DNA from 4 places in the Arthrobacter sp. P1_D12 genome. Region 2 is predicted to be linked to each of the others. Evidence: riboswitches for the same ligand, from Rfam matches in the RefSeq annotation. Region 2 holds a riboswitch; each other region holds the start of a gene.

The links. A riboswitch is a leader RNA that binds a small molecule or an ion and turns the genes downstream of it on or off. The one in region 2 is predicted to bind thiamine pyrophosphate.
Region 1: another riboswitch for thiamine pyrophosphate. It lies ahead of thiC (phosphomethylpyrimidine synthase ThiC); the one in region 2 lies ahead of AC1DZV_RS16875 (bifunctional hydroxymethylpyrimidine kinase/phosphomethylpyrimidine kinase).
Region 3: another riboswitch for thiamine pyrophosphate. It lies ahead of AC1DZV_RS14745 (ECF transporter S component); the one in region 2 lies ahead of AC1DZV_RS16875 (bifunctional hydroxymethylpyrimidine kinase/phosphomethylpyrimidine kinase).
Region 4: another riboswitch for thiamine pyrophosphate. It lies ahead of thiO (glycine oxidase ThiO); the one in region 2 lies ahead of AC1DZV_RS16875 (bifunctional hydroxymethylpyrimidine kinase/phosphomethylpyrimidine kinase).

The regions. Positions count from the first base shown of each region.
Region 1 is NZ_JBFUAR010000010.1:24,470-32,130, forward strand. Features, by position in the region: gene AC1DZV_RS09385 (VOC family protein) at 1-565, opposite strand, end outside; gene AC1DZV_RS09390 (amidohydrolase family protein) at 641-1,747, opposite strand; gene AC1DZV_RS09395 (GNAT family N-acetyltransferase) at 1,751-2,251, opposite strand; TPP riboswitch at 2,326-2,433, shown strand; gene thiC (phosphomethylpyrimidine synthase ThiC) at 2,429-4,294, shown strand; gene AC1DZV_RS09405 (alpha/beta fold hydrolase) at 4,291-5,025, opposite strand; gene ffh (signal recognition particle protein) at 5,097-6,686, opposite strand; gene AC1DZV_RS09415 (glucose-6-phosphate dehydrogenase) at 6,839-7,661, shown strand, end outside.
Region 2 is NZ_JBFUAR010000023.1:74,563-82,223, forward strand. Features, by position in the region: gene AC1DZV_RS16870 (Rne/Rng family ribonuclease) at 406-3,666, shown strand; TPP riboswitch at 3,815-3,912, shown strand; gene AC1DZV_RS16875 (bifunctional hydroxymethylpyrimidine kinase/phosphomethylpyrimidine kinase) at 3,895-5,589, shown strand; gene rplU (50S ribosomal protein L21) at 5,992-6,300, shown strand; gene rpmA (50S ribosomal protein L27) at 6,362-6,625, shown strand; gene obgE (GTPase ObgE) at 6,743-7,661, shown strand, end outside.
Region 3 is NZ_JBFUAR010000018.1:137,445-145,105, reverse strand. Features, by position in the region: gene AC1DZV_RS14775 (Na+/H+ antiporter subunit D) at 1-1,594, shown strand, start outside; gene AC1DZV_RS14770 (Na+/H+ antiporter subunit E) at 1,591-2,136, shown strand; gene AC1DZV_RS14765 (MrpF/PhaF family protein) at 2,133-2,411, shown strand; gene mnhG (monovalent cation/H(+) antiporter subunit G) at 2,443-2,790, shown strand; gene AC1DZV_RS14755 (DUF4235 domain-containing protein) at 2,904-3,167, opposite strand; gene AC1DZV_RS14750 (heme-degrading domain-containing protein) at 3,207-3,752, opposite strand; TPP riboswitch at 3,940-4,083, shown strand; gene AC1DZV_RS14745 (ECF transporter S component) at 4,150-4,797, shown strand; gene AC1DZV_RS14740 (ABC transporter ATP-binding protein) at 4,826-6,487, shown strand; gene AC1DZV_RS14735 (energy-coupling factor transporter transmembrane component T family protein) at 6,484-7,287, shown strand; gene AC1DZV_RS14730 (UDP-N-acetylglucosamine 1-carboxyvinyltransferase) at 7,393-7,661, shown strand, end outside.
Region 4 is NZ_JBFUAR010000005.1:407,544-415,204, reverse strand. Features, by position in the region: gene AC1DZV_RS06410 (thiazole synthase) at 814-1,638, opposite strand; gene thiS (sulfur carrier protein ThiS) at 1,644-1,880, opposite strand; gene thiO (glycine oxidase ThiO) at 1,877-3,187, opposite strand; TPP riboswitch at 3,181-3,301, opposite strand; gene thiE (thiamine phosphate synthase) at 3,328-4,026, shown strand; gene AC1DZV_RS06390 (ferritin-like fold-containing protein) at 4,064-4,738, opposite strand; gene AC1DZV_RS06385 (RNB domain-containing ribonuclease) at 4,777-6,267, shown strand; gene AC1DZV_RS06380 (DEAD/DEAH box helicase) at 6,628-7,661, shown strand, end outside.

The DNA of each region.
Region 1 (7,661 bases), on a different contig from region 2:
GGACGTCGCCGACCTGCAGGTGGACGTGCCCGACGCCGGCGGCGGCCTGGCGCTGGCCTGCCACGGACTCCTCGGTCAGGTATTGCTGCAGGTAGCGCTGCGGCGGCAGGGCGAGACTGTCCATGACGACGTTCTTGCCCTCCCAGGACCACGCCGCCCGCGGCCGGTCCCAGTACAGCTCGATGCCGTTGCCTTCGGGGTCGTTGAAGTAGAACGCCTCGCTGACGAGGTGGTCCGCGCTGCCCGTGAAGGACTGGGGCTCGTACTGGGCCGCGGTGGCGATGGTGGCCGCCAGGGAGTGCTGGTCCTCGAAGAGGAGGGCGGTGTGGAAGAGCCCGGCCTCGCCACGGGAAGGAAGAAACAGGTCCGGGGCAGGCGCCAGATGCACCAGCGGCTTCTGCTGGCGCCCAAGGTAGAGCCCGCCGTCCTGTTCGGCCACAGTCTCCAGGCCGAGGGCGCGCTGGTAGTAGTCGGTCATCAGCTTCATGTCGCCGACCTTGAGCATCACGGTGCCCATGGTGAGTTCGGCAGGAAGGAGGTCTTGGGTGCTGGCTTCTGCGGTCATGACAACGCTCCGTGGATTTGTTAGCCGCCGGCCTTCGGCGACTCTATATAAAGCTAAATTACTTGAAGCTTCAATTTATTCCTCATGACCGCCTGGCGCCCGGTCCACCGGCAGCCCACGCAGCACGATATGCCGGATCTGGCGGAGCGTGGCCGGATTGCTCCGCGGATCCTCGGCGGTGACGAGGACATCAGCACTTGCCCCTTCACCGATGGACTCCGCGCCGAGCCAGGTCCGCGCCGACCAGCTCGCGGAGTCGAGGGCGGCAGCGGCGGCAAGGCCGGCGGCGTGCAGGGCCTGAATCTCGTCCACGATCCTGCCATGGCTGATCACGCTGCCGGCGTCGGTACCGGCGTAGATTGCCACCCCGGCCTCGTGGGCTTCGAGGATCCGCTCTGCCCGGCGCTCCCACAGCCAGCGCATGTGGGCTGCGTAGCGGGGGAACTTGGCCGCCGCCCGGGCGGCGATGTCCGGGAACGTGGCGATGTTGATCAGGGTGGGCACGATCGGAACACCCTGTTCGAGGAAGCGCGGCAGGTGCCGCGGCAGCAGCCCGGTGGCGTGCTCGATGCAGTCGATCCCGGCGTCGAGCATGTCATCGAGGGTGTCTTCGGCGAAGCAGTGTGCGGTGACGCGGGCCCCCTCATCGTGGGCGGCCCGGACGGCGTCCTTGACCGTCCGGGCGGGAAAACTGGCGGCGAGATCGCCGGCGTCGCGGTCGATCCAGTCCCCCACGAGCTTGACCCAGCCGTCGCCCGCGCGGGCCTGCTTCCGCACGGCCTCGACGAGATCCTCCGGCTCGACCTCGACGGCCAGGCCCGGCAGGTAGCGCCGGGTCCTCGCGAGGTGCCGGCCCGAGCGGATGATCCGGGGAAGGTCCACGCGTTGCTGGAGCCAGCGTGTGTTGTGGACGGCGCCCGCGTCGCGGACCAGGAGCGTCCCGGCGTTGCGGTCCGCCAGGGCCTGGAATTCCGCGGTGTCCTCGGTAACGTCCCCGCCCGGGCCGAGGCCGATGTGGCAGTGTGCGTCCACGAGACCGGGCATGACCCAGCCGTCCAGCACGAGCTCCGGCGCGGCCGCGGGCCGGCGAAAGGTCAGCCTGCCCTCCACCGACCACAACCCGTAGCAGACCTGGTTCGCCGCCGTGAGGATGGGCCCGCTGAACTCGATGATGCTGGTCATGGCCTAAAGCCTAATCCGCATGGCAATCCGCGGGCCCAGATCATCGAGCCCCAGCTGCGCTTCGTGGATCCGCAGGGCAGCCAGCGCCTGCCCGGGCCGGGCGATTTCCTCGAACCCGCAGCCCGCGTAAAACGGCGCATTGAACGGGACGCCGGCGAAGGTGCAAAGCGTCATCCATGAATAGCCGCGGCCCCGGGCCGCATCGAGGGCCGCCTCCACCAGGGACCGTCCGATCCCCCGCCTGCCAAAGTCCGGCTGCACGGAGAGTTGCTCCAGATGGGCCTGGCCGCCGAGTTCGTCAACGCGGGCAAAGCCTACGGGCGGAGTTCCGGCGACAAGTATGAACAGCGGCTCGACCGGCGCCGTCAACTGCGGAGCCGGGAGCGGCCGGTTCCCCAGTTCCTCTATGAGGACGGCGTCTGCTGCGGCCTCGAAAGCCGGCAGCGCCGGGAGATCTTCCGGCGTCGCGGTCCGGATGCGGGGCAGCGCCTTGGGCAGAGTCACCGTGCCACGTTAACACCGCGGCCCGCCGCCCGCGTCACACTCGACGGCCGGCCGGAGGTGCGTGGTAGCTTCGTCTACGACCACACGGGTGCCCCTGCAGGGGCTGAGATCGGGCTGACGCAGCCTGCGACCGTTGAACCTGTCCGGGTAATGCCGGCGAAGGAAGTGAGTATTTCCGTGAACTCCCAAGTGACACAGCACAGCCCTGCCCACAATGAGTCAGCCCCCACTGGGCCAGCCCAGCACGGGTCTGCCCAGCACGGGTCTGCCCCAAGCCAGCCTCCGGCCCCCACACAGTCGCTGAAGTCCCACTCGCTGGCCTTCAGCACGGACCCGGAGCACGGCATCCGCGTGCCGGTGACCGAGATAGCCCTGGAACCCTCCCCGGGCGGCGTCCGGAACCCGCCGTTCCGGGTCTACCGCACTGCCGGCCCGGGCAGCGATCCCGTCCGCGGCCTCGAGCCGTTCCGCACCCCCTGGATTGAAGCCAGGGCGGACACCGAACCCTACGCCGGCCGCGAACGGGAGCTGCTCGACGACGGCAAATCGGCGGTGCGCCGCGGTGCGGCGTCGGCCGAGTGGCGGGGCGGCCGGCCGGTGCCGCGCCGCGCCGTTGAGGGCAGGACCGTCACGCAGATGCGCTACGCCCGGGACGGCGTGATCACCCAGGAAATGCGGTTCGTCGCGCTGCGGGAGAACTGCGATGTGGAGCTGGTGCGCAGCGAGGTGGCCGCGGGCCGCGCGATCATTCCCAACAACGTCAACCACCCCGAATCCGAGCCGATGATCATCGGCAAGGCGTTCCTGGTGAAAATCAACGCCAATATCGGCAACTCCGCCGTGACCAGCTCCATCGCCGAGGAGGTCGACAAACTCCAGTGGGCCACGCAATGGGGCGCGGACACCGTCATGGACCTCTCCACCGGGGACGACATCCACACCACGCGCGAGTGGATCATCCGCAACTCCCCCGTCCCCATCGGAACGGTCCCGATCTACCAGGCGCTGGAGAAGGTCAACGGCGAGGCCAATGCCTTGACCTGGGAGATCTTCCGGGACACCGTGATCGAACAGTGCGAGCAGGGCGTGGACTACATGACCATCCACGCCGGCGTGCTGCTGCGCTACGTGCCGCTGACGGCCAACCGGGTCACCGGCATCGTGTCCCGCGGCGGCTCCATCATGGCCGGCTGGTGCCTGGCGCACCATCAGGAGAATTTCCTCTACACCCACTTCGACGAGCTGTGCGAGATCTTCGCACGCTACGACGTCGCGTTCTCCCTGGGCGACGGGCTGCGGCCCGGCGCGACGGCGGACGCCAACGACGCGGCACAGTTCGCCGAACTGGACACCCTGGCCGAACTCACCCAGCGGGCCTGGGACTTCGATGTGCAGGTCATGGTGGAGGGCCCCGGGCACGTGCCCTTCCACCTCGTCCGGGAAAACGTGGAACGCCAGCAGGAACTCTGCAAGGGCGCCCCGTTCTATACGCTCGGGCCGCTCGTCACGGACATCGCACCGGGCTACGACCACATCACCTCGGCGATCGGCGCCACCGAGATCGCCCGCTACGGCACCGCCATGCTCTGCTACGTCACGCCCAAGGAACACCTCGGGCTGCCGAACAAGGACGATGTGAAGACGGGCGTGATCACTTACAAGATCGCGGCCCATGCCGCGGACCTCGCCAAGGGCCACCCCGGCGCGCACGAACGCGACGATGCGCTGTCCAAGGCGCGGTTTGAGTTCCGTTGGCGGGACCAGTTCGCGCTGTCCCTGGACCCGGTCACGGCCGAGGCCTTCCACGATGAGACGCTTCCCGCGGAGCCGGCCAAGACAGCCCACTTCTGTTCGATGTGTGGTCCGAAGTTCTGCTCCATGCGGATCAGCCAGGATATCCGGGACGAATACGGTTCAGCTGATTCGCAGGCGGCCCTGGCGCAGATGGCGGCCGGAATGCGGGCGAAGAGCAACGAGTTCCTCGCCTCGGGCGGCAAGGTCTACCTGCCGCAGCCCTCGGTGGGAGGACGCGCAGCTTCCTAGGAGGCCCGGGCGTGCTGGTGCCGGCTGACCTCGGCGATGTAGGAGCGGATGGCCCGGTCCCCTTCGGCTGAATCCTGGGGCCGGTGCCCTCCCGGCGCCGTGCGGTGCAGGGCGCCGGTCTCGCGCAGGTAGCCGGCGATTTCCTCATACAGCGGTTCCCAGCCGCCGGTCAGGACCAGGGTCGGCACCCCCGGCACGATCTGCAGCGGGGCTTCCCACGGCGGCGCCTGCAGGCGGAGCCGGCGCGCAGCCCGGAGGGCCTCCGGCGTCGTGGCCCCGGGGGCGTCCGCCGCGAACGCGCGGCGGATGAACTCCCGCTGGAAGTCGTCGTCGCTGAGGTTGTGGCGGACGTCGAAGAGCGGCTGCATCAGGGCCCGGTGCGCGGCGGTGGCCGGGAGCTCCGCGGTCAGGGACAAGCAGGCCGGTTCCACCAGGGTCAGCGACTGGACGAGGTCGGGCCGTTCGACGGCGGCCATCATCGCCGCGATCGCGCCCTGCGAATGGGCCACCACGTGGCCGCCAGCCTCGCCGCGGCCGTCGTCTGCCAGCGAGGCGAGCACGATGGCGGCGTCGGCGGCGAAGTTGGATTCGAGCGGTTCCGCGACGGCGTCAAACCCGTGCCGCCGCAGGAACAGGGCGTCGTAGTCCAGCGCCATTCCGTGCTGTTTTGGCCACGCGGCGGCGCCGAAGCTGCCGTCCCCGTGGACGAAGACTACGCGCTGCTTGAACATTGTCTAACCCTATGGCACTCCAGTGCTGATGCCGCCGGCGACACAGTGCCGGCGGCCGTCAGCACTTATGGCTACTTGCTGCCGCCGAGGAACTTGTCGAAACCCTTGGGCAGGTTCAGCTGGGACGGATCGAAGTCGGCGCCCTGCTGGCCGAACGACGCGCCGGTGGGCAGCGCCTTGGGGCCGGCGGCGCGCCGGGCCTCGGCGTCGCGCAGTTCCTGCGCCGCCTTGGCCGGGTTGCCGGAGCGGGCCTTCTTCTTGGGCGCGGATTTGGCTCCCTTGCGGGCTCCGCCCCCGCCGCCCATGCCGGGCATTCCCGGCATGCCGGGCATCCCGCCGCCGGCGGCCATCTTCTTCATCATCTTCTGGGCCTGGGCAAAACGTTCCAGCAGTCCGTTGACCTCGGAGACGTGCACGCCGGAACCGCGGGCAATACGGGCCCGGCGGGAGCCGTTGATGATCTTCGGAGCCACGCGCTCGTGCGGGGTCATCGAGCGGACAATGGCCTCGACGCGGTCGATCTCGCGCTCGTCGAACTGCTCCAGCTGCTGGCGGATGTTCTGCGCGCCCGGCATCATCATGAGCATTTTCTTCATGGAGCCCATGTTGCGGATCTGCTGCATCTGGGCGAGGAAGTCATCGAGGGTGAAGTCTTCCTGGTCGGCGAACTTCTGCGCCATCCGGGCGGCTTCATCCTTGTCCCAGGACTTCTCGGCCTGCTCGATCAGGGTGAGGACGTCACCCATGTCGAGGATGCGCGAGGCCATGCGGTCCGGGTGGAAGAGCTCGAAGTCGTCCACGCCTTCGCCGGTGGAGGCGAACATGACCGGCTTGCCGGTCACCGACGCGACGGAGAGCGCGGCGCCGCCGCGGGCGTCGCCGTCGAGCTTGGAGAGCACGATGCCGGTGAAGTTGACGCCCTCGTCGAAGGCCAGGGCCGTGTTGACGGCGTCCTGGCCGATCATGGAGTCGATCACGAACAGGACTTCGTTCGGGACGATCGCGCGGCGGATCTGGCGCGCCTGCTCCATCATGTCGGCGTCGACGCCGAGACGGCCGGCGGTGTCCACGATCACGACGTCGTGGAGGGTGCGCTTGGCTTCCTCGACGCCGGCGCGGGCGACGGCGACAGGGTCGCCGGCAGGGTGGTCCAGCTCGGTGGACGTGGCGCCCGGGTGCGGGGCGAAGACGGGCACGCCGGCGCGCTGGCCGACCACCTGCAGCTGGGTGACGGCGTTGGGGCGCTGGAGGTCGCAGGCCACCAGCATCGGGCTGTGGCCCTGGGACTTGAGCCACTTGGACAGCTTGCCGGCCAGGGTGGTCTTGCCGGCGCCCTGGAGGCCGGCCAGCATGATGATGGTGGGTCCGGTCTTCGCCAGGCGGATCCGGCGGGTTTCGCCGCCGAGGATCTCGACGAGTTCCTCGTTGACGATCTTCACGATCTGCTGGCTCGGGTTCAGCGCCCCGGAGACCTCGGCGCCGAGGGCACGCTCGCGCACGCGGCCGGTGAACTCCCGGACGACGGGCACAGCGACATCGGCGTCCAGGAGGGCACGCCGGATCTCCCGGACTGTGGCGTCAACGTCCGCCTCGGTCAGGCGGCCCTTGCCACGCAGATTCTTGAAGGTTGCTGTCAACCGGTCAGAGAGTGAATTGAACACGCGCCGTGCACTTCTTTCAGTGGATCTACAGGTGGCGGCCGGTGCGGCACGCCAGCGTCGCGACTGGTATTCGCCTGGACGAACCGCCTCGACAACAGGACTCGACTATCTAGGGTACCAAGATGCGCCTTCAAGATGGCATGCTGGCGTAGGTGACCAGCCAAACAACTGTAAAAACCCTGCTCATCCTGGGCGCTTCCGGCGATCTCACCGGAAGGCTCCTGTTACCGGGGCTTGCCCGCCTGGTGTCCCGGGGCCGCGCCGACGGCCTCACCCTGGCGGGAGCGGGATCGGACCCCTGGACGCCGGAGCAGTGGCTTGGCCGGATCGAGGAGTCGTTCGCGGACGAGGACTCCAAGGCCGACGCCCACGGCAAGCGGGAGCTCAAGCGGATCCGCAAGGAGAGCACCTACCACCAGCTCGATGTCACAGCCGAGGGCCAGCTCGCCGGGCTCCTGGCGCAATTGGAGGGGCCCGTGGCGGTCTACTTCGCCCTGCCACCGCGGGTCAGCCAGCTCGCGTGCGAGGCCCTGGCGCCGGAGGACGTGCCCGCCGGCACCCGGCTGGTCATGGAGAAGCCGTTCGGCTCCGACGAGCAGTCGGCGCGCCACCTGAACAAGACGCTGGCGGCGCTGGTCCCGGAGGACCACATCCACCGCGTGGACCACTTCCTCGGCAAGGCAACGGTCCTGAACATCCTTGGCTTGCGCTTCGCGAACACGTTCCTGGAGCCGGTGTGGAACCGGCAGAACATCGAAAAAATCGAGATCATCTTCGACGAGGACCTCGCCCTCGAAGGCCGCGCCCGCTACTACGACGGCGCCGGGGCGCTCCGTGACATGATCCAAAGCCACCTGCTTCAGATCATGGCCCTCATGGCAATCGAGCCGCCGGCATCCGTGGACGAACGCGATCTCCGCGATGCCGTGGCCACCGTGCTGCGGGCCAGCAGCATCAAGGCCCCCTACCGGCAAA
Region 2 (7,661 bases):
GAGAACGGCCCCGCCGGCCGCGCCCGGCCGCACCTGCTGCACTTCCGGTCCCGCCTGCCCCTGCTTTCACGGCTCCTGTGAGACAATGATCGTGGCTGGAACCCGATCCACATCCGGATTCCGGTCCGGCGATTTTGTTTCAAGACCGCCAATGATGAGCAGGGAGCTGCGGATCCTCTGATTCCAGCTGTCCCGCAATGCCATTGGACGGCACCTGGTTGTGGCGTGTAGGTCAACGGGTTCCAAAACAATCTCGCCGGCCCTCCAGGGCTGCCGCACCCCACTGCCGGTGCGAACCTGAGGGTATTCAATTGACTTCTGTCAATGCCTGCGGGTGTTGACGCATATTTGCCCCCAAGGGGCGCCGAATGTGGCGGCGCATCAGGGGCAGGAGTGTCGCCACATATGGATAATGACCAGGTAGTAGCCGGAAATGAAGAACTAGTAGTCACCGGGGAAGCACAGGGAACTGCGGAAGCAGAGGCTCCGGTAGCGCCGAAGAGGGCCGTACGGACCCGCCGGAAGGCGCCCGCCGCCAGGGTCAACGCCGCGGAGGCGGCCGAGGCTGTTGCCGAAGCCGCGGCCCTGGCCGACGCGGCCGGTTCAGATGAGCCCGTCCGGGGCCGCCGTAAGCCGGCCAACGTCGAAGCAGCCGGATCTGACACTGTTGAACCCGAAGCTGCTGTATCTGAAACTGCTGCAGCCGAGACTGCGGCCAAGGCGCCCGCGCGGCGCACCCGGACCCGGAAAGCTGTAGCAGCCCCGGAACCGTTGCCTGCCTTCGCCGGCGACGCCGAAGCCGGCGCACCTGCCGCGGCTGAGGCCCCCGCAGCAGCTGGCACCGACGCAGCTGCCGCCGCAGAATCGGCCGCAGAGACGGTTGCAGAGAAGCCGGTCCGCCGCCGTGCCAGCCGTGCCAAGGCCGCCCCGAAGGCCGAAGAAGCACCCGCGGCAGTACTCCCGGCCGAAGAAGCCGCCGCTGCGGAAGCACCCACCGCGGAAACCGCCGCAGCCCAGCCTGAAGAGCCGGAAGCCCGCCCCGAGGAAAGCCCGGCCGCGTCGCTGTTCATGGAACCGGGTGCCCTCACTTCCGTCATCTTCCAGGCCCCGGACCTGAGCACTGTGGTGCGTCCGGCCCCCGTTGCCGCCGCAGCAGCTGAGCCCGAGGATGAGGAAGGCGACGAGGACGAGGACGCCGGCAACCGCCGTCGGCGCCGCAGCCGCGGCCGGCGCGGCCGCACCCGCACCTCTGCCGAGTCCGACACCGAGTCGGAAGGCACCGAAGAAGAGGGCGACGAAGGCTCCGAGGTAATCCTTGAAGACGGTGTGACCTCCCGCCGCCGCCGCCGCCGTCGCCGTGGAGACCAGGACCTGGAGCTGACCGGCGGGGAAGGCGACGATCCGCCCAACACGGTGACCCGCGTCCGTGCGCCGCGGGCCATGGCCGAGGCGCCGGTGAACAACCGCGTCACATCCGTCAAGGGCTCCACCCGCCTGGAAGCCAAGAAGCAGCGCCGCCGCGAATCCCGCGACACCGGCCGCCGCCGTACCGTCATCACCGAGGCCGAGTTCCTGGCCCGCCGCGAGTCCGTGGACCGCCAGATGATCGTCCGCCAGCGCGACGACAGAATTCAGATCGGTGTCCTTGAAGACGGCGTCCTGGCCGAGCACTTCGTGTCCAAGACCCAGCAGGACTCCCTGATCGGCAACGTCTACCTGGGCAAGGTCCAGAACGTGCTGCCCTCCATGGAAGCCGCTTTCGTGGACATCGGCCGCGGCCGCAACGCCGTGCTCTACGCCGGTGAAGTGAACTGGGAGTCCGTCAACCTCGAGGGCAAGCAGCGCCGCATCGAGAACGCGCTGAAGTCCGGCGACTCCGTGCTGGTCCAGGTCACCAAGGACCCGGTCGGCCACAAGGGCGCCCGTCTCACCAGCCAGATCTCACTGCCCGGCCGGTACCTCGTGTACGTGCCCGGCGGTTCCATGACCGGCATCTCCCGCAAGCTGCCCGACGTCGAACGCAACCGCCTCAAGCGGATCCTCAAGGACCGCCTGCCCGAGGACGCGGGCGTCATTGTCCGCACCGCGGCCGAGGGAGCTTCCGAGGAAGAGCTGACGCACGACATCAACCGCCTCCGCGCGCAGTGGGAAGGCATCGAGAGCCAGTCGACGTCCACCAAGATCCTCGCCCCCGAGCTGCTCTACGGCGAACCTGACCTGACCATCAAGGTGGTCCGGGACGTCTTCAACGAGGACTTCTCCAAGCTGATCGTCTCCGGCGAGGAAGCCTGGGACACCATCGAGGCCTACGTCACCTACGTCGCACCGGACCTCGTGGGCCGGCTCGAGAAGTGGACCAAGGACACGGACATCTTCGCGGCCTGGCGCATCGACGAGCAGATCCACAAGGCCCTGGACCGGAAGGTCTTCCTGCCTTCGGGCGGTTCGCTCGTGATCGACCGCACCGAAGCCATGACCGTGGTCGACGTCAACACCGGCAAATTCACCGGCTCTGGCGGCAACCTCGAGGAAACCGTCACCAAGAACAACCTGGAAGCGGCCGAGGAAGTCGTCCGGCAGCTGCGCCTGCGCGACATTGGCGGCATCATCGTGATCGACTTCATCGACATGGTGCTCGAATCCAACCGCGACCTCGTGCTGCGCCGCATGGTGGAGTGCCTGGGCCGGGACCGGACCAAGCACCAGGTGGCCGAGGTGACCTCGCTGGGCCTCGTGCAGATGACCCGCAAGCGGATGGGCACCGGGCTGCTGGAAGTCTTCGGCGAACAGTGCGAAACATGTGCGGGCCGCGGCATCGTCACCCACGACGAGCCGGTGGAGCACCGCCGCGCCAACACGGTCGCCGCGGAGCACTATGTGCCGCGCACCGAGGCGCAGCCTGCTGCCCGACCGGAACGCAAGAGCCGTCGCCGCGGCAGGGGAGGCCAGGGCGGAGAGACCGCGCCGGCCGCACCCGCGCCCGTCCACGCCGAACCCACCGAGGCCGAACGCCACGCCAAGGCCGAGGCCACCCGGGCCGCGCTGGCCAACATCGCTGCCGCAGCGCACGCCGCGCACCTGCACGACGGGGAAGCAGCCGCAGCCAGCGACGCCGGGGCCCGCCAGGCCGCCGTCGACGCCGTCACGCAGCTCGCAGCCGCCGACGAGGCAGCCGGCCGCCCCGCAACGGTGCTGACGTTTGGCGGCGAGCAGGTGGCCCTGCCCTTCGTCGAGCACGCGGAGGACGCGCCGTCACCGGCCCTGACCCTGGACCTGCTGACCGAGGCTTTCGCAAACCTGGGCGAAGCAGAGGCCGGCAAGCCGGACCAGACCGCCGGCCAGGCCGCCGGTCAGGCAGTGGCTGTTGCCGCACCGGAAGCCACGGCGCCCGAGGCGCCGGCGGCCGTCCGCGCTGCGGAGGCGCCGGCGTCACGCACGGCTGACACCACGACGCTGCGCGGCCGCCGCGCACGCCGCAACCGGAGTGCCAGCCGCGCCCAGGGTGCAGCCAACGAAACCTCCGTGGAGCACCGCGAGGCAACCCGGCCGGCCGCGGCCGGATCGGTCCACGAGGCCAAGGCTCCCGCTGCGGCCAGGCCTGCGTCCCTCCCGGCCGGCAACGAGCCGATCATCCTCGGCGTCGGCGTGCCGGCGTCGGAGCTGTAGTCCTCCGCGACTGACCACGTCCCCGTCCGGTCATTATTTCGACTGGTCGGGCTGCGGGTCCGGGTCAGGGCAGACGTAACATACGTCCGCCCGGGCCCGGGCCCGCTCGTGCGTTAACGGGTCCGCAGGGTGGCAGCGGCTAGGCTGGAACACTGACACGGGGTGCCGGGCATCGGGCCGGCTGAGATCCAGACCCGTTGAACCTGTCCGGTTAGCACCGGCGAAGGGATGTCTGCCTTGTCCGCGAGACCGAATCCGTCCGAGTTCCTCCCGCCCAATTTTCTGCACAGCGAGTCTCTGCCGACGCCGCCGCGCATTCCCCGTGTGCTGGCCATCGCCGGCTCCGATCCCTCCGGCGGGGCCGGAATCCAGGCCGATCTGAAGAGCATCGCGGCGAACGGCGGCTACGGCATGGCTGCCATCACCGCCCTGACAGCGCAGAACACCCAGGGCGTGCGTGCCGTCCACGTTCCCCCGGCGGCGTTCCTCACGGCGCAGCTGGACGCCATCAGCGACGACATCGGCATCGACGCCGTCAAGATCGGCATGCTCGGTGACGCCGCCGTGATCGACGCCGTCCGCGTCTGGCTGGAAAAGATGCGCCCCGCCGTCGTGGTCCTGGACCCGGTGATGGTCGCCACCAGCGGGGACCGGCTCCTGCAGGAATCCGCCGAGGCCGCCCTGCAGGGCCTCCTGCCGCTGGCGGACCTCATCACGCCCAACCTCGCCGAACTCGCCATCCTGCTCAAGGAGCCCGTCGCGGCCGACTGGTCCGAGGCCCTGGCGCAGGGCAAGCGGCTGGCCGCCCTGACCGGCACCACTGTCCTGGTTAAGGGCGGACACCTCCAGGGCGGCGGACCGGGGGACGGGCATGCCCACGACGTCGACGGCCACGACGCCGGCCACGACGCCGAAGCCGGCAACGGCGCCGCGGACGGCTGCCCGGACGCGCTGGTCAACACCGGCGGCCTGCTCGGCCAGGAAACGGTGGTGGTGCCGGGGGAGCGGATCGCGACGCGCAACAGCCACGGCACCGGCTGCTCCCTGTCCTCGGCCATGGCCACCGTGCAGGCCCGGGTGGGGGACTGGGAAGCGGCGCTGCGCGAAGTCAAACCGTGGCTGCTGGGCGCGCTCCGAGAAGCCTCGGCCCTGGACGTCGGCACCGGCAACGGCCCGGTCCACCACTTCCACCACCTCCAGCACCTCCAGGGCGGGCAGGCCCTCAAAGACGGCCAGCGCGGCCAGCACCGCCCGGCCGGGCACGGTCCTGCGGCGGGGGAGTTCGCCGCAGCCCTGCGCGCAGGAGCCGCGGGCGATCTTGAGGCGATCTACGCCCTCGACTTCGTCCGCGGACTGGCCGACGGCACCTTGCCCGAACACGAGTTCGCGTACTACCTCGCCCAGGACGCCATCTACCTCAACGGCTACTCCCGGGTCCTGGCCCGGGCCGCGGCGATTGCCCCCACCGAGGCCGAGCAGTTGTTCTGGGCCCGTTCGGCGCAGACCTGCCTGGAAGTCGAATCCGAGCTGCACCGGTCCTGGCTTAGCGCCCGCCCCACGGCCTCCACCCTGGGCCCGGTCACGAAAGCGTATGTGGACCACCTGCTGGCCGCCTCGGTCTCCGGCAGCTATGGCGTCCTCGTGGCGGCGGCGCTGCCCTGCTTCTGGCTCTACGCCGAGGTCGGTTCCACGCTGCACCGGGAGTTCCTGGCCGGCGGCGCCCCCTGGGAGCACCCCTACGCCGGCTGGCTGCGGACCTACGCCGACGAGGACTTCGCCGCCGCGACCCGGCAGGCCATCGCGTACACGGACACGGCGGCCGGGCGGGCATCGGAGAGCGAGCGGGAGGCCATGGCCCTGGCCTTCCGGCAGTCATCGCGCTACGAAGTGGACTTCTTCGACGCGCCGCGGCTGTACGCCTGACGCGAGCTGGTCCGGACTACCGGTACGATGGTGGGGCACGGTTCCGGAAGTCGTTGCGGCAACACAGCTCAGGATGGTCAAGATCCCGGCCAAGAACATTGGCGGGGACTTTGCATCAAGACGCTGTGGCGCCTATCACGGACTACCCGCCGGAACCAGCCTCATTTGCGGCCGAAGGCAAAATTAGCGTATTCTAGATCTTCGGTGCTTACGCCAACACTTGGGTTATGACCCTGAGAACAGTCCACTTGGAATTCCAAATGGATTTGTTCCGGGGGTAGCTCATGGGTTCCCCCGGGGAATCCACCGGCGTTGAGGCACAGCGTGAGCCGGTCCAAACAATTTGGCCCCTGGTTCCGCACGCAAATCTAGTAATAAACGTCGAGAGAAGTGAGTTCCCCAGTGGTGTACGCGATTGTCCGCGCAGGCGGCCGCCAAGAGAAGGTTTCCGTTGGAGACTTCGTTACCCTGAACCGCGTCCCCGGTGGAGCCGGCAGCACCTTTGAGTTGCCCGCACTGCTCCTGGTGGACGGTGACAAAGTCACGTCTGCTGCTGCGGACCTGGCCAAGGTAACGGTTACGGCTGAGATCCTCGAAGACCTCCGTGGTCCGAAGATCGTCATCCAGAAGTTCAAGAACAAGACCGGTTACAAGAAGCGTCAGGGCCACCGTCAGGAACTGACCAAGGTCAAGATCACCGGTATCAAGTAACTCCTCGTTACTGTTCAGGTTCCAGCAGATTCCCCAGAATTTTTGAAGGCAGGCATTTCAAATGGCACATAAAAAAGGCGCGAGTTCCACTCGCAACGGTCGTGACTCCAACGCCCAGTACCTCGGCGTCAAGCGCTTCGGTGGCCAGGTAGTTTCCGCAGGCGAGATCATCGTCCGCCAGCGCGGCACCCACTTCCACCCGGGCGCCGGCGTAGGCCGCGGCGGCGACGACACCCTGTTCGCCCTGACCCCCGGTGCTGTCGAGTTCGGCACCCGCCGTGGTCGCCGCGTTGTGAACATCGTGGCTGCTGCAGCTGCAGAGTAACAATAAGTTCTAAATCGGTGGGGCGGGCCATTAGGTCCGCTCCACCGGTGTTTTAACCGCATTACAATCATCTTGGGCCCCTTTGGGGGGCCGGGGAACAGCACTGAGGAGATCCACGTGGCGAGCTTTGTAGACCGGGTAGTACTGCACGTATCCGGCGGTACCGGCGGTCACGGCTGTGTCTCCGTCCACCGCGAGAAGTTCAAGCCCCTCGGCGGTCCCGACGGCGGCAACGGCGGCAACGGCGGCGACGTCATCCTCCGCGTTGACCCCCAGACCACCACCCTGCTCGACTACCACCACGCGCCCCACCGGCACGCCACCAACGGCGGCCCCGGCATGGGCGACTGGCGCGGCGGCAAAAACGGCGAAACCCTGATCCTTCCGGTGCCGGTGGGCACCGTAGTGAAGTCCAAGTCCGGCGACGTCATCGCCGACCTCGTGGCCGAAGGCGACGAATACATCGCCGCCGCCGGCGGCATCGGCGGCCTCGGCAACGCCTCCCTGTCCTCCCAGAAGCGCCGCGCGCCCGGCTTCGCGCTGCTCGGCATCGAAGGCGAATCCAGCGACGTTGTCCTGGAACTGAAGTCCATCGCCGACATCGCCCTCGTCGGCTTCCCTTCGGCCGGCAAGTCCAGCCTGATCGCCGCAATGTCCGCCGCCCGGCCCAAGATCGCGGACTATCCCTTCACCACCCTCATCCCCAACCTCGGCGTCGTCCAGGCCGGTGAAGTCCGCTTCACCATCGCCGACGTCCCCGGCCTGATCGAGGGCGCCAGCGAGGGCAAGGGCCTGGGCCACCACTTCCTCCGCCACGTCGAGCGGTGCGCCGCCCTGGTGCACGTGCTGGACTGCGGCACGCTCGAATCGGACCGCGATCCGCTCTCCGACCTCGCCATCATCGAGGCCGAGCTGGAGAAGTACGCTGTGGACATGAGCTACAGCGGGTCCGACGGCGAGGTCGTTCCGCTGAACCACCGCCCCCGCCTCGTGGCCCTGAACAAGGTTGACCTGCCGGACGGCAAGGACATGGCCG
Region 3 (7,661 bases), on a different contig from region 2:
ACTCCCCATCCTGGGCGCCGCCCTGACCTTCCTGCTCATCCATCACCCGCGGGTCCAGCGCACGGTCAGCATCGCCGTGCTGACGCTGACACTGCTGCTGGAATGCTGGCTGCTGGCCTCCGTCTGGGATGGCGGGACGGCCGCGGTGAACATCGGCGGCTGGCTGCCGCCCTGGGGCGTCGTGCTGGTGGTGGACCAGTTCTCCTCCCTCATGCTCGTGGTGTCCTCGGCCGTGAGCCTTGCGGTGCTGGTCTACGCAACGGGACAGGGCATGGCCGACGGCGACCGCGACGCGCCGGTCTCGATCTTCCACCCGACCTACCTGATCCTCGTGGCCGGGGTGTCCAACGCCTTCCTCACCGGAGACCTCTTCAACCTCTACGTCGGCTTCGAGATCCTGCTGACGGCCAGCTACGTGCTCATCACCCTCGGCGGGACAGGCCCGCGCATTCGGGCCGGCGTGACCTACGTGGTGGTCTCCGTCGTGTCCTCGGTGCTGTTCCTGATCGCGATCGCCATGATCTACGGCGCCACCGGAACCATCAACATGGCGGACCTCGCCATCAAGCTCGGCGACCTCGACCAGGGCACCCGGACGCTGCTGCACGTCATGCTGCTGGTGGCCTTCGGCATCAAGGCCGCCGTCTTCCCGCTGTCCTTCTGGCTCCCTGACTCCTACCCCACCGCCCCGGCCCCGGTCACCGCGGTGTTTGCCGGGCTGCTGACCAAGGTGGGCGTCTATGCGATGGTCCGCACGGAAACGCTGCTTTTCCCGGGGGATGCGCTCAACGCCCCGCTCATGGTCGCGGCGCTGCTGACCATGGTGGTGGGCATCCTCGGCGCCCTGGCCCAAAGTGACATCAAGAGGCTCCTGTCCTTCACCCTGGTCAGCCATATTGGCTACATGGTGTTCGGCCTGGCCATGTCCACCGTGGCCGGCCTGGGCGCCGCGGTGTTCTACGTGGCCCACCACATCACTGTCCAGACCAGCCTGTTCCTGGTGACCGGCCTGATTGAACGCCGTGGCGGCAGCTCGTCCATGGACCGCGTGGCGGGACTGGCCAAGCTCTCCCCGGTCTTGGGGGTCCTGTTCTTCATTCCCGCCATGAACCTCGCCGGAATCCCGCCGTTCTCGGGTTTCCTGGGCAAGCTGGGGCTGCTTCAGGCAGGCGTGGAACTGGGGACGCCGCTGGCCTACGCCCTGGTGATCGGCGGCGTGCTGACGAGCCTGCTGACCCTGCTGGCGATTGCGAGGGTCTGGAACCGGGCGTTCTGGCGCAAGCCCGGGGACGCCGAACACCCCGATCCGGTGCTCCTGGCAGCGCCGGCCGACTCCGCCACGGGTGACCGGGCCGGCAAGACGAATGTGACCCTGCTGCCCCGCACCATGGTGGGCTCCACCCTGGGCCTGGTGGTCTTTGGCGTGGCTCTGACGGTCTTTGCCGGGCCGCTGTTCAGGGTGGCCGACCAGTCCGCCCAGGAGATGCTGGACCGGACCTCCTACATCCAGGCCGTGCTCGGCCCGGATGCGCCCGTGCCGCCGGTGCCTCCGTCGCTCCATCCGGTGCAGGTCCGGGAGGGCGGCGGGAAATGAACCGGAAAAGGATCTCGCTGCGCCAGGAACTGCCGCTGCTGGTCTGGCTCGTCTTTGTCTGGGGCGCGCTCTGGCAGAACTTCAGCCCGGGCAATCTCCTCTTCGGCGCCCTCATCGCGGTGCTCGTGGCGCGCATTTTCTATCTGCCCCCGGTGGAACTCGGCGGCCGCTTCAACGTGCTCCGCGCCGTGCCGTTCGCCCTCATCTTCCTCGGAAAAGTCGTCGCGGCAAGCTGCCAGGTCCTGTACCTGGCCGTGGTCCGCGGCCCCAACGTGGTCAGCGCGGTCGTAGCCGTGCCGCTCCGAAGCCATTCGGACCTCCTGGTCACGGCCACCGGGCACGTGATCTCGCTGATTCCCGGGTCCCTCGTGGTGGAGGTGGACAGGTCGACGTCCACGCTCTACATCCACGGCATCAACGTCCGCAATGCCGAGGACGCGGCCAAGCTGCGCAAAGAGGTCCGGGACACCGAGGCCGGGCTGATCCGGATCATGGGGACCAAAGCCGAACTTTCCGCACTGACACAGGAGACCGCCGCATGATGCAGACCGTCCTGACGGTGACCGCCGTCGTACTGTCCCTGGCCGCCGCGGGGGCGATCGTCCGGATCGCGCGGGGGCCCTCGCTGCTGGACCGGGTTCTGGCCGCCGACGTGCTGCTGGCCATCTTCGGCGCGGCCCTGTGCATCGACATGGCCGCCAACCGGCACCTGAACAACCTGATGCTGCTCGTTGCGATTTCCCTGATCGGCTTCGTCGGTTCGGTCACCGTGGCCCGGTTCGTGGCCGACAGGCGGGAGGGCGTCCGTGAATCCTGACACAGTGATCGACGCCGTCTCCGCCGTGTTCATGGTGACCGGAGCCCTGATGTCCCTCGCGGCCGCCATCGGGCTGCTGCGCTTCCCGGACCTCATGAGCAGGATGCACGCGGCCACCAAACCGCAGGTCCTCGGCCTGTTCCTGCTGCTGGCGGCCCTCGGCCTGCAGATGCGCACCTGGTCGGTGTGGCCCGTCCTGCTGGTGGCCTGGCTCTTCCAGCTGCTCACCGTGCCCGTGTCCGCCCACATGGTGGGCCGGGCCGGCTACCGGACCAAGCACCTGCACCCGGAGCTGCTGAGCTCCGACGAGCTCGAGGCGGTAGTCCAGAAGGCCGCCCAGCATGCGGCCACGCACGGAGCGGACGACGACGACCGCTGAGCCCCCGTACGGCCCGGCGGACCCGTACGGCCCGGCGGACCCGGCCGGCACATCGACGGACGCGGCCGGGGCCTTCGACTGCCGCGGTGGGCGCCGCGGCTGGTCGGGTCAGGTCAGACGACGTCCTGGGTCTTGGCGAAGCGGGTGATCGCGCGCTGGGTGCCGCGGTTGGCGAGCACCTGGATGATGGCGCTGACCGATGCGGAGATCAGGGCGAACGTCAGGGCCGAGCGCAGGGTCGTGGGAACGTCGTCCTCCTGGCCTTTGGGCGGCTTGTTGCCCGTGGACTTTTCCCACATGGTGTCCACCAGCTTGGTGCCGGCAAAGCCGGCCAGGAGGCTGACGCCGGTGCCGAGCAGCTTGATGAGGATGTTCATTCTTCGGTCTCCTTGGGACGGGAACGGTTTTCCCCTAGCCTAGCGTTCCGGGGTGAGGACCATCCGCAGGGCCTCGACCACGAGTTCGTGATCCGCCTTCTGGGGCAGGCCGGAGACGGTGGCGACGGCGACGGCGCCCGTGCCGCGCACGTAGATGGGGAACGCCCCGCCGTGGGCGGCGAACTCCGACTGATCCCACCAGGCGTTGTCCTCAATCCTTCCGCCGGCGGCGCGGGCCCGGAGGCCCACCAGCAGGGACGGGACCTCGTACCGCATGGCGGTGCGCTTCTTGGCGTTGATCCAGCGCTCATTGTCCGGTGTGGCGCCGTCCAGCGCGGCGTGGAAGAGCACCTGCTCGCCTTTGGTGATGTCGACGGCGATGGGCAGCGAGCGTTGCCTGCCCAGCTCGACAAGGAGGAGCCCGAGGTCCAGGGCGTCATCCTTGCTGAACGACGCGAACTGGAGCGCCTCTATCTCGGCCAGCACGCGGCCGATGAGCACCGCCAGGGAACCCTGCGGCTGCGGCTCACTGGAGTCGGGATCGTATTCCCCGAAAGGATCTTGGGTGACCGGTGTGTGCGACAAAATATTCCAGCTTTCCGGTGGGTGACGAGGCCGCCCGCTGGCGGGTCCGGGGGTCCGGCACGACGACTCTACCAAGAGGGTTTTCCGGGCCGCCGGGACTTCCGCCGTCCGGTCCACGATTGTGACGGCACACCACTGAAAACCCGGCCGTCCGGGTGTAAACTGAGCCAGTCCACAAGGGCGAAAATAATTACGACAGGGGAGCGCCGCCGTCGGGCATCGCCGGAACAATCCGGGGAAACCTTTGGTGGGCGCTGAGAGTGCGGACAGCCGCAGACCCTCGAACCTGATCCGGTTAGTACCGGCGCAAGGGAGTCGAGTTCTCAGGGTGCGCGGAGGGCGGCGGAAGCCGAGACCGGCCGGCGCACCCTCCCCTCCTGTTCCTCAGGAGGACGACATGACAGATATTTCAGCACAGCATGGTTCCGCCAGCCGTTCATCCGCCCGGCGCAACTACAGCTGGCGTGTGGTGGACATTGTGGTGGCCGCGTTGATCGCCGTTGCCGGCGGCGTCATTTTCTGGGCCTGGTCCCAGGGCGCGAACCTGATCTCGACTCCGGTCAACGCGGTCTACCCGCCGTTGAGCGGACTCTACGCCGGCGGCTGGATGATCCCGGCGGTGCTGGGCATGCTCATCATCCGCAAGCCGGGCGCCGCGCTCTTCTGCGAAACCGTCGCGGCCACCGGCGAGCTCATCATGGGTTCGCAGTACGGCACCACGGTGCTGATCTCCGGCATCCTGCAGGGCCTCGGCGCCGAACTGGTCTTCGCGGCCTTCCTCTACAAGAAGTTCAACCTGCCCGTCTCCGTGCTGGCCGGCGCCGGGGCGGGCCTCTTCTGCGGCCTGAACGATTCATTCCTGCCGTGGGGCTGGAACATCGCCTACGAGGCCGGCGACAAGCTCGCCTACATCGTCTTCACGACGATCTCCGGCGCAGTGATTGCCGGCGGACTGGCCTGGCTCGCCACCCGCGGCCTGGCGAAGACTGGAGTGCTGGGCTCCTTTGCCTCCCGCAAGGCCGCCACGGAGCCCGTCTTTTCCTGAGCCCCGTCGCTGAATCCTGCAGAGAATCATGAGATCTTCACCGGGCGTCCGGCCGGCCGCCGTCACGGCCCGCGGCTGGGGCTGGCGGCATGCCGGACGGACCAGGCCCGCGGTCAGCGGCCTTGACCTGGACATCCGGCCGGGGGAGCGCGTGCTCCTGCTGGGGCCCTCCGGCGCCGGCAAGTCGACGCTGCTCCACGCCCTGGCCGGTGTGCTGGGCGACGGCGCGTCCGGCGACCCCGGCGACTCCGGCGACGCCGAGAACACAGACGAGACCGGCAGCCTCCTGATCGACGGTGCCGCGCCACGGGCGCAGCGCGGCCGCGCCGGGCTGGTGCAGCAGGACCCGGAAACGCAGGTGGTGCTCTCCCGCCTCGGTGACGACGTCGCCTTCGGGGCGGAGAACCTCGCCGTCCCGGCGGCGGAGATCTGGCCGCGCGTGCGCGAGGCCCTCGACGACGTCGGGCTGGGACAGCTGCCGCTGGACCACCCGACGGCGGCCCTCTCCGGCGGACAAAAGCAACGGCTGGCGCTCGCCGGGATCCTCGCGATGCGGCCAGGGCTGCTCCTGCTCGACGAGCCGACCGCCAACCTCGACCCCGCGGGCGTCCTGGAGGTCCGGGACGCCGTCGGCCGCTGCCTGGACAAGACGGGCGCCACGCTGGTGGTCGTGGAGCACCGGGTGGGGGTCTGGAAAGACCTGGTGGACAGGATCGTGGTGCTCCAGCCAGGGTCCGCCACGGACTCCGCGGTCTTGATTGACGGACCGCCGGACCGGGTCCTGGCCGAGGCGCGGGACATGCTCACCGGTGCGGGCGTCTGGGTGCCGGGCTACGTCCCGGCGACGCGGATGCGGACACCGGCGCGGGGCGCGGGACAGACTCTGCTCGCGGCCGACGCGCTCGCGGTGTCCCGCGAGCGGCCGCGGCGGGCCGGGCTGCGCGACGGCTTCCGCACCATCGCGCCGCGTCCGGTCCAGTCCGGGGTTTCGGTCCGGGTCCGCGCCGGCGAGGCGCTGACCATCACCGGACAGAACGGCACGGGGAAGTCCACCCTGGCGCTGACGCTGGCCGGTCTCCTGCGGCCCGTCGCGGGAACGGTCTCGGCCACGGCGGAGCTGAGCAGTCCCGCCACTGGTCACTCCAGTGGTCGCTCCAGTGGTCGCTCCAGTGGCCGCTTACGCGATGGCGCCGGACCCGATCCCTACCGGTGGAAGGCCCAGCAGCTGATCGCCAGGATCGGAACCGTCTTCCAGGAGCCCGAGCACCAGTTCGTCACCGGCAAGGTCCTCGACGAGCTCATGTTCGGCCCGCGCCACCTCGGCTACGGCGAAGACCGCGTGGACGAACTGCTGGAGCGGCTGCGGCTGACAGAGCTTGTGGACGCCAACCCCTACACGCTCTCCGGCGGCGAGAAGCGGCGCCTTTCGGTAGCCACGGTGCTGGCGGCGCACCCCCAGGTGCTGGTCCTGGACGAGCCCACCTTCGGCCAGGATGCCAATACCTGGGCCGAACTCGCCTCGTTCCTCTCCGAGCTCCTCGACGCCGGCACCGCCGTCGTGTCCGTGACGCATGACGCCGAATTCAGCGCCGTCCTCGGTGGCGCCGAACTCCGCCTCCGGCCACGGGAACCCGCAGCCGCGGACGCTCCCGGCCCGGATCTTCAGCTGCGGGAGGGAGCTTCGCCGTGAGGGACGCACTGAGCCTGCGCGGCAACCATGCGCTGCTGACCCGGGCCAACCCGCTCGCCAAGTTCACGGCGGTCACCCTGATCACCCTGGTCCTGGCGCTCTCCATTGACTGGGTGTCGGCGTCGGTGGCGCTGGCGTTCGAACTGCTGCTCCTGCCGCTGGCGGGCCTGACTGTGGCCCTGCTGTGGCAGCGCGGCTGGCCGCTGATCCTCGCGGCGGCGCTGGGCGGCTGGAGCACGGCCATCCTGGCGCCCGATTCCGGACCAGTCCTGCTCGATGCGGGGATCTGGTCCGTCAGCGCCGGTTCCCTGCAGCTGGGGATCGGCTTCATGCTCCGCGGGCTCGCGATCGCATTGCCCGCGGTGCTGCTGATGAGCTGCACCGACCCCACGGACCTGGCCGACGCCCTGGCCCAGAACGCGAAACTGCCGCACCGGTTCGTCCTGGGCACCCTGGCCGCGATGCGGCTCGTCGGAATCATGGCCGAGCAATGGCAGACCATCGGCATGGCCCGGCGGGCCCGCGGCGTGGGCTCGAGCGGCAACCCCTGTCAGCGGTTCCGCGCCACGCTGGGCCAGAGTTTCGGCCTCCTGGTGCAGGCGATCCGGAGCGCCTCGCGGCTCGCGGTGACCATGGAGGCCCGCGGGTTCGGCGGTGCCGCCCGGACCTGGGCCCGGCCCTCCACGTTCAGCGGACTCGATGCCTGGGTGCTGCTGGGCGGGCTCGGCATCGCGGCCGCCGCCGTCGCCGCGGCCCTCGGCGCGGGCACCTGGAACCTCGTCTTCCTCACGCGACAGTAGACCGGCGCCGCCGGTTATCGCATGGCGTGGGTATCCGTGTGAGATTGACGCCATTCCGGCCGGAATTGCCGTGGTTTATAAATCATGCGTGATATTTTCGGGAGCATGACTCAACCGACTGCTGAACATGTAGGCATCCTGCTCCGCGAGGCGCGCGGCGCCAAGGGCTGGACCCAGGGGCAACTCGCCGCCGAGCTGGGCACCAGCCAGAGCGCCATCGCCCGGATGGAACAGGGCAAGCAGAACCTGAGCCTGAAGATGATCCAGCGCCTGGAGGCGATCGTCGGGCACAGCATCGTCAAGGTGGGCCGGCCCCAGATGACCCACCTGCGCGTCGAGGGCGGCCGCACCCTCGCCGGCGCGGTGGACGTCAA
Region 4 (7,661 bases), on a different contig from region 2:
GACGCGTCACCGCCCCCACCGCGCGCAATATCGGCTGCGACTCCGACTTGATCGCCGTCGTCCTCGGCGGCGAGGGCCAGGTCTTGGACACCGGCCGAATCTCTCCGCGTCCTGGTGCGAAGGCCACCCCATCACGTAGTAGTTCCGCGCCGGAACCACCGGAACCCGGCAACGGGACAGGTCGTTAATAAGAGCTCTGGGAGCAGCAGCTATTTCTCAGAGAATCTTGGGCCGAAGACTCACGATTGCAACGCAGTTAGGGCTGCGATACGTTGTGCCTTGAACGACACAATCATGTGGAACCTGGGACGCAACTGTTAGGTGGCGCTCAAGTGTGGATATGAGCCACGCGCGTACTCTTTCAAGAAGGGTTTCGCCCGATGGCAAGCTGCACCAAGATCACCTACTCCACCCCCTGGCACGCGAACCGCGCCCTCCAAGAAATCATCCGGCAGGGCTCGTCATCTGGGGGCAAGTTGCCCGCGAGCGTATACCCATGCGGAGGCTGCAAGGGATGGCACCTGACCTCGAAAAGGGCAGCTGGAAAAGCAAAGAAGTGGCAACGCCATTCTTCGTGAAAGTGTCTCCAGCGCGCTAACGGGACCCTGCCTTACTCGCACCACCACTTGATCCACAAGGACAGCGAACCATCCGGATGCGGACCGACGGCATACCTGGTTCATCCCCGCCGCACGTCGACCCGGCCGGGCCGGGCCGGGCCTTCGGATGATCGCGCCAGCGCGTCATCAAGAGCAATGGTGATCAGGACGTCCGGCCGGTGCAACCAGATCAGCCCCGCCGGCCGAGCGGGCGTTAGAGGAACTCGGCCCGGCCTTCCATTGAAGAGGACGCCAGGGCGTGTTCCCGCCGCGGGATCCTGCCGGCCGCTTTCGCCAGCCTGCCGGCGATGACGGCATGTTTGAAGGCCTCGCCCATGAGCACCGGATTCTGCGCACGGGTCACCGCCGTAGCCAACAGCACGGCGTCGCAGCCGAGTTCCATCGCCAGGGCGGCGTCCGAAGCCGTGCCGATCCCGGCATCCAGCACCACGGGCACGGACGCGCGCGAGACGATCAGCTCGATGTTGTGCGGGTTCAGGATGCCCAGTCCGGTGCCGATCGGGGCGCCCAACGGCATCACGGCCGTCGCGCCGAGGTTTTCGAGCCGGAGGGCAAGCACGGGGTCGTCGTTCGTGTAGGCGAAGACCTTAAAGCCTCGGGCCACCAGCTGTTCGGTTGCGTCCACGAGTTCGACGGCGTCCGGCAGCAGTGTGTGCTCGTCGGCAATGACTTCGAGCTTGACCCAGTCCGTTTCCAGGGCCTCCCGCGCCAGTTCGGCGGTGAGGACGGCGTCCTTGGCGGTGAAGCAGCCTGCCGTGTTCGGCAGCACCCGGATCTGATGGTCCTCGAGCAGCTGGAACAGCGAGCCCGTCTCCGCCGGCGAATAGCGGCGCATCGCCACCGTGGTCAGCTCCGTCCCGGACGCCACCAGCGCCGCCCCGAGCCCGTCCAGGCTCGGCGCACCGCCGGTTCCCATGATGAGGCGGGAGCCGAGCCTTACGCCGTCGACCACGAACGGATCGGCCACCGCACCGGTCATGGGGACGGCCTGTGTTCCTGCGAACGTCGTCTCGTTCATGCTGGTCATCCTCCCTGGACTGCCGTGACAAGTTCGACGTCGTCGCCGTCGGCGAGCGCCGTGGCGTGCCACTGGCTGCGCGGCACCACTTCGGCGTTGCGGGCCACGGCGACACCGAGCTTCCGCCCGTCGGCAGCGCGGCCGTCGGGGCCGATGCTCCGGCCCGTGAGCTGGCTGACGAGTGTGGAGACGGAGGCGCCGTCGGCGACGCTCTGCTCCGTTCCGTTGAGTCGGATGTTCATGCTGCTTCCTTCTTGGGGCTGTCCCCGGACGTATCCGGGATGCGGGAAAAACGGTCGGGGCGGAACCCGGCCCAGCGCGGGTCCGGCGTGAAGTCCATGAGTTGCCGGCACACGACTGCAGCGGCGGGGGTCAGCAGGACGCCGTGCCGGAAGAATCCCGTGGCGATGATGAGCCCCGGGACGTCCCCGCCGTCCGGTCGTGCGACCCGCCCCAACAGCGGGGCGTTGTCCGGTGTGCCGGGCCGGGCCCGCGCCGTGGCTTCCAGCAGCTCCAGCTCGGCGACCGCGGGCACCAGCTGCTGGGCATCCCGCAGCAGCTGGTAAATGCCGCCGGCCGAAACCGCGTGGGGGTCCGACGGCCCGTCCTCGCGCTGGGTGGCCCCAATCACCACGGTGCCGTCCTGGCGGGGGACGATGTACACCGGGACGCCGCGCACCATGCCCCGCACGGTGGCCGTGAGCAGCGGCTGCAGATGCGGGGGCACGCGAAGCCGGAGGATGTCGCCGTAGACGGGGCGCAGCGGCAGCGCCAGTCCTGCGGGCAGCTCCTCGAGCCCGGCGGCGCCGAGCCCGTTGGCGACCACGGTTTCCGCTGCCCGCACGGAACCGCCGCCGGCCAGCCGCACACCCGCCACCTGTCCGTCCTGCCACAGCAGGCCTGCCGCGCGCCGCCGGACGAAGCTGCCGCCTTCCGCACCGAGCACGCCCGCGAGCCGGGTGATCAGCAGGCGGGGGTCCACCTGGTGGTCGGCCGGGATCTCGAAGGCACACGAGATGCCGGGACTCAGCAGGGGCTCCCGGGTGCGTGCCTCGCGCACTGTCAGTGGCTCCACGGCCAGGCCGCACGCCTGCTGGACTTCCCTCAAGTCCGCGAGCGCGCGCCGGTCCGCCGCGTCGGCCCCCACCGCCAGGGTCGGCGTCGTTAAGTAGCCGGTACCCGCCGGGGAATCCGCGCCGGCGGCACCGGCGTCGAGAGCCGCAGCGAATCCTGGCCACAACCGGGAGGCCTCAAGCATCAGTTCCAGGAGCTGCTCCTCCTGGTAGTGCAGTTCACTGACGGGGGCCAGCATGCCGGCCGCGGCCCAGCTGGCTCCGCTGCCGGGAGCATCATCGATCAGGACCACGGATCGGCCCGAGCGGATGGCCTCGAACGCGATGCCATGGCCGATCACCCCGCCGCCGATCACGGCCACGTCGGCAGTCGAATCCCCCGCGATGATTCCCTCTGCGGTACCGGGCCCTGTGTCACAAACCTGGGCGGCGGCGTCATTTGCGGCTCCGGCCGCACGGCCTGCTCGTGTGCCCATGAAGAATTCCTTCCCTACGCCGGTACTAGCCGGATCAGGTCAAGCGGTCGGCTCTGACGCCCTCTCAGCCGGGCAGCGGCGACATGGCTGCTGCGGGCTCCCGCGGTATGCGCCCAGTTTAGAGGAACTAGGCTGGTCCCATGAGCCAGGACCCTCTCCACACCACCGCCCGCCTCTATCTCTGCACCGACGCCCGCAGGGACCGCGGCGACTTCGAGGACTTCGTGGACGCCGCCTTCGCCGGCGGCGTGGACATCATCCAGTTGCGCGACAAGTCGCTCGAGGCCTCCGAGGAGCTGGAACTGCTGGAGGTCCTGCACACCGCAGCGCAGCGCCACGGGCGTCTGTGGGCCGTCAATGACCGGGCGGACATCGCCTCCCTGTCCGGGGCTCCGGTGTTCCATGTCGGTCAGAAGGACATTTCGCTCGACGCCGCCCGCGGCTTTCTCGGCAAGGATGCCGTGATCGGCCTGTCCACCCACAGCCCGAAGCAGGTGGACGCCGCCATCGCTGCCGCGCCCGGCCGCAAAGGACTCGATTACTTCTGTGTTGGCCCCGTGTGGGCGACGCCCACCAAACCCGGACGCGCCGCCGTCGGCCTCGATCTGGTGCGCTACGCCGCCCAGGCGATCGGCGGGGCGGACACGGAGGGAACCGGCAAGGTCAACGAAAGCCTGCTGCCGTGGTTCGCGATCGGCGGGATCGACCTCAGTAACGTGGAGCAGGTAGTCGATGCCGGTGCCCGGCGGATCGTCGTGGTCCGGGCGATCACCGACGCCGCTGATCCGGCCCACGCGGCCGGAGCCTTGCTGGCGGCGCTGGACGCCGCCGCATCCTAAGCAGGTCCCCGGCCCGTAATACCGGCCGGCACTGAAACTATCCGGCGAGACCCAGCTCCGTCATCCGGCGCGCGTGATTCGCTGCGAGTTCGGCCGCCAGGCCGTTGACCAGCGCCCGGGCGCCGGCGTCGTCCAGCCCCGACAGTCCGCCGAGGAACGCGTGCTCAGCGCTGACACGCTGGGCGTGGTTCAGGACCTCCCCCAGCAGGCGCCGGGCCCACAGCGCCAGGCGCGACGCGAGCCGGGGGTCATCGGCCAGGGCCGCCTTGAGGCGGGCCTGCAGCACGGCCGTGGACTCACCGGTGGAGCGGACCTGCCCGATCAACTCACGGGTCGCGGCGTCGACGTACCGGCCCACGACGCCGTAAAAGTCCGCGGCGACCGTGTCGATCACGTAGGCCTTCATGAGGGCCTCGTACCAGTCCGACGGGCGCGTGCGTTCGTGGAAGTGGTCCACCGAGGGCTGGAACGGCAGCATGGCGGCCTCCGTATCCAAGCCCATGTGTTCGAGGCGGGTTCGGACGAGTTCGTAATGCTGGAACTCGACCACCGCCATCCTGCCCAGCACCGCACGGTCATGCAGCGTGGGCGAATACCGGGCACTCGAGGACAGCCGTTCGAAGGCGGAAAGCTCGCCGTACGCCAAGACTCCCAGCAGGTCGGCGATGAAGCTGTTGTAGAGGGCCGGATCGTCCGCAGTTGCGCTCATCATCCAAGACTAATAGCGGAAATCGGGCTACCCTGATTTTCGTGTCCCATCATCGCCTGACCCCCAGTGTCCACGAGCAGCAGAACCAGCTTGCCGGGGCCCTCAAGGCGTTGCGCACCACGCTGGAACTGCCCGGCCCGTTCCCCGAAGTTGTGCTGCGCGACGCGGAGGCGGCAGTGGCCGAGCACAAGCTCCCGGACCTTGACCTCACGCATGTCGAGTTCGTGACCATCGATCCGGCGTCGTCCACCGACTTGGACCAGGCCCTCTTTATCGAACGGAGCGACGGCGGCTACAAGGTCTTCTATGCCATCGCCGACGTCCCCTCTTTTGTCGCCCCGGGCGGGGCGCTCGACGCCGAGACCCGGCGCCGCGGCCAGACCTTCTACACCCCGGACGGCCGGATTCCGCTGCATCCGGAGATCATCAGCGAGGCCGCCGGCAGCCTGCTCGCCGGGCAGCTGTGCGCTGCTTTCGTCTGGGAGTTCGAGCTCGACGCCGCGGCAGAGGTCGCCTCGGTCCTCGTGCGCCGGGCACAGGTCCGCAGCCGCGCGAAGCTCAACTACAAGGGCGTGCAGGCCGAGCTCGACGCCGGCACCGCGTCGCCCGTGCTGCAGCTGCTGAAAGAAGTAGGCATTAAACGGGTGGAACTGGAACGCCTGCGCGGCGGCGCGAGCCTGAACATGCCGGAACAGGAGATCCAGCAACTGCCCGACGGCGGCTACCGGATCGTGGCGGCCCCGCCGCTGCCGGTGGAGGACTGGAACGCCCAGATTTCACTCATGACCGGGATGGCCGCCGCGGCGCTCATGCTCCAGGGCAAAGTCGGCATCCTGCGCACCATGCCCGCCCCGGACGAGGCGTCACTGCGCCACTTCCACCGGCAGACCCACGCCCTCGGCAAGCCCTGGGACGGGGAAATGCGCTACGGCGAGTACCTGCGGACCCTTGACCCGACGGACCCCCGGCAGCTGGCCATTGTGCATTCGGCCGGGATGCTCTTCCGCGGTGCCGGATACACACCCTTCGACGGCACAGTGCCCAACGCCGCCGTCCAGGCCGCCATTGGCGCCGCCTACGCCCATTCCACGGCACCGTTGCGGCGGCTGGTCGACCGCTTCGTGCTGGTGATCTGCGAGGCCCTGAGCAACGGCACCGAAGTTCCTGCCTGGGCCCGGGAGGCGCTGCCGTCCCTCCCTGCCATCATGGGCACCTCGGACCAGCTGGCCGCGAAACTGGAGCGGCTGTCGCTGGACACCGTTGAGGCGGCGCTGCTCGTCAACCACATCGGCCAGGAATTCGACGCTGTCGTCATCTCCGGTCCCAAGCCGGCCAAGGGCACCAACGGCACCAGCAACGGCAACGGGAAGACCAACGGCAACGGAAACGGCCCGTCCGGGATCGTCCAGATCGCCGAGCCCGCCGTGACCGCACGCTGCCCCGGCGAGCTGGAACCGGGCACCAAAGTCCGGGTCCGGGTGGTGTCCTCGGACATCGCCACGCGGGAAATCCAGTTGGAGCTCGTGGGCTGACGGCCCGCTGGCGGTCCGCGGGCCGTCCCCACGCCGTCGCCAGCCAGCGCTGCCGGCCGCCCTCCCGGTCACCTTCCGAGGCGCAATCACCCGCCCAGTCGAGGATCCGCGCCTTGTACAGCTAGACTGAAGAGGTAGAAATGGATGCCCGGTCGTTGATTTCCATGATTTTCGAATTCAACAAGCCCGCCCCTACGCGATCTTGAGATACACCCGCTGGTCCCCAGTGCCAGCATTTAGATAGCCCGCGATCGGCTTCCACTGGAATTGCTTGCGCGCCTGAGCGTGCTCCGGAACGGCCGCCATGGCCGGCCCCGTTGAGCAAGCAGCGCAGCCCAAAATGAATAAGGAAACTCCCCTGTGAGTGAATTGCACACGCACCAGCTTCTGACCGATGAGTCCGGCACGGAGACCATCGAGCCCGAAGAGACCATCATCTCGGACGAAAAGCCGCACGAGATTGCCGAGAAGACCTTTGCCGACTTCAATGTCCGCGCGGACATCGTGGAATCCCTGGCCGACGCCGGCATCACCCACCCCTTCCCGATCCAGGCCATGACCCTGCCGGTCGCACTGGCAGGGCATGACATCATCGGCCAGGCCAAGACCGGTACTGGCAAGACGCTCGGCTTCGGCATCCCGGCGCTGCAGCGCGTCGTCGGCCGCGACGACGCCGGCTTCGACAAACTGGCCGTTCCCGGCGCCCCGCAGGCCCTGGTGATCGTGCCCACCCGCGAGCTCGCCGTCCAGGTAGCCAAGGACCTCGAAAACGCCGCCAAGAAGCGCAACGCCCGCATCGCCACCATCTATGGTGGCCGCGCTTACGAGCCGCAGGTCGAGGCGCTGCAGAACGGCGTCGAGGTTGTCGTCGGCACCCCCGGCCGCCTGATCGACCTCTTCAAGCAGAAGCACCTGAGCCTGAAGAACGTCAAGATCGTCATCCTCGACGAAGCCGACGAGATGCTGGACCTTGGGTTCCTGCCGGACGTCGAGACCCTGATCGCCGGCACGCCCGCGGTCCGCCAAACGCTCCTGTTCTCCGCCACCATGCCCGGCCCGGTCATCGCCATGGCCCGCCGCTACATGACCCAGCCGACCCACATCCGCGCCGCGGACCCGGACGACGAGGGCCTGACCAAGCGCGACATCCGCCAGCTGATCTACCGTGCCCACAGCATGGACAAGGTGGAAGTGGTAGCCCGCATCCTGCAGGCCCGCGGACGCGGCCGGACCATCATCTTCACCAAGACCAAGCGCACCGCCGCGAAGGTGGCCGAGGAACTGGTGGACCGCGGTTTTGCTGCGGCCGCCATCCACGGTGACCTCGGCCAGGGCGCCCGCGAACAGGCGCTGCGCGCCTTCCGCAACAACAAGGTGGACGTCCTCGTTGCCAC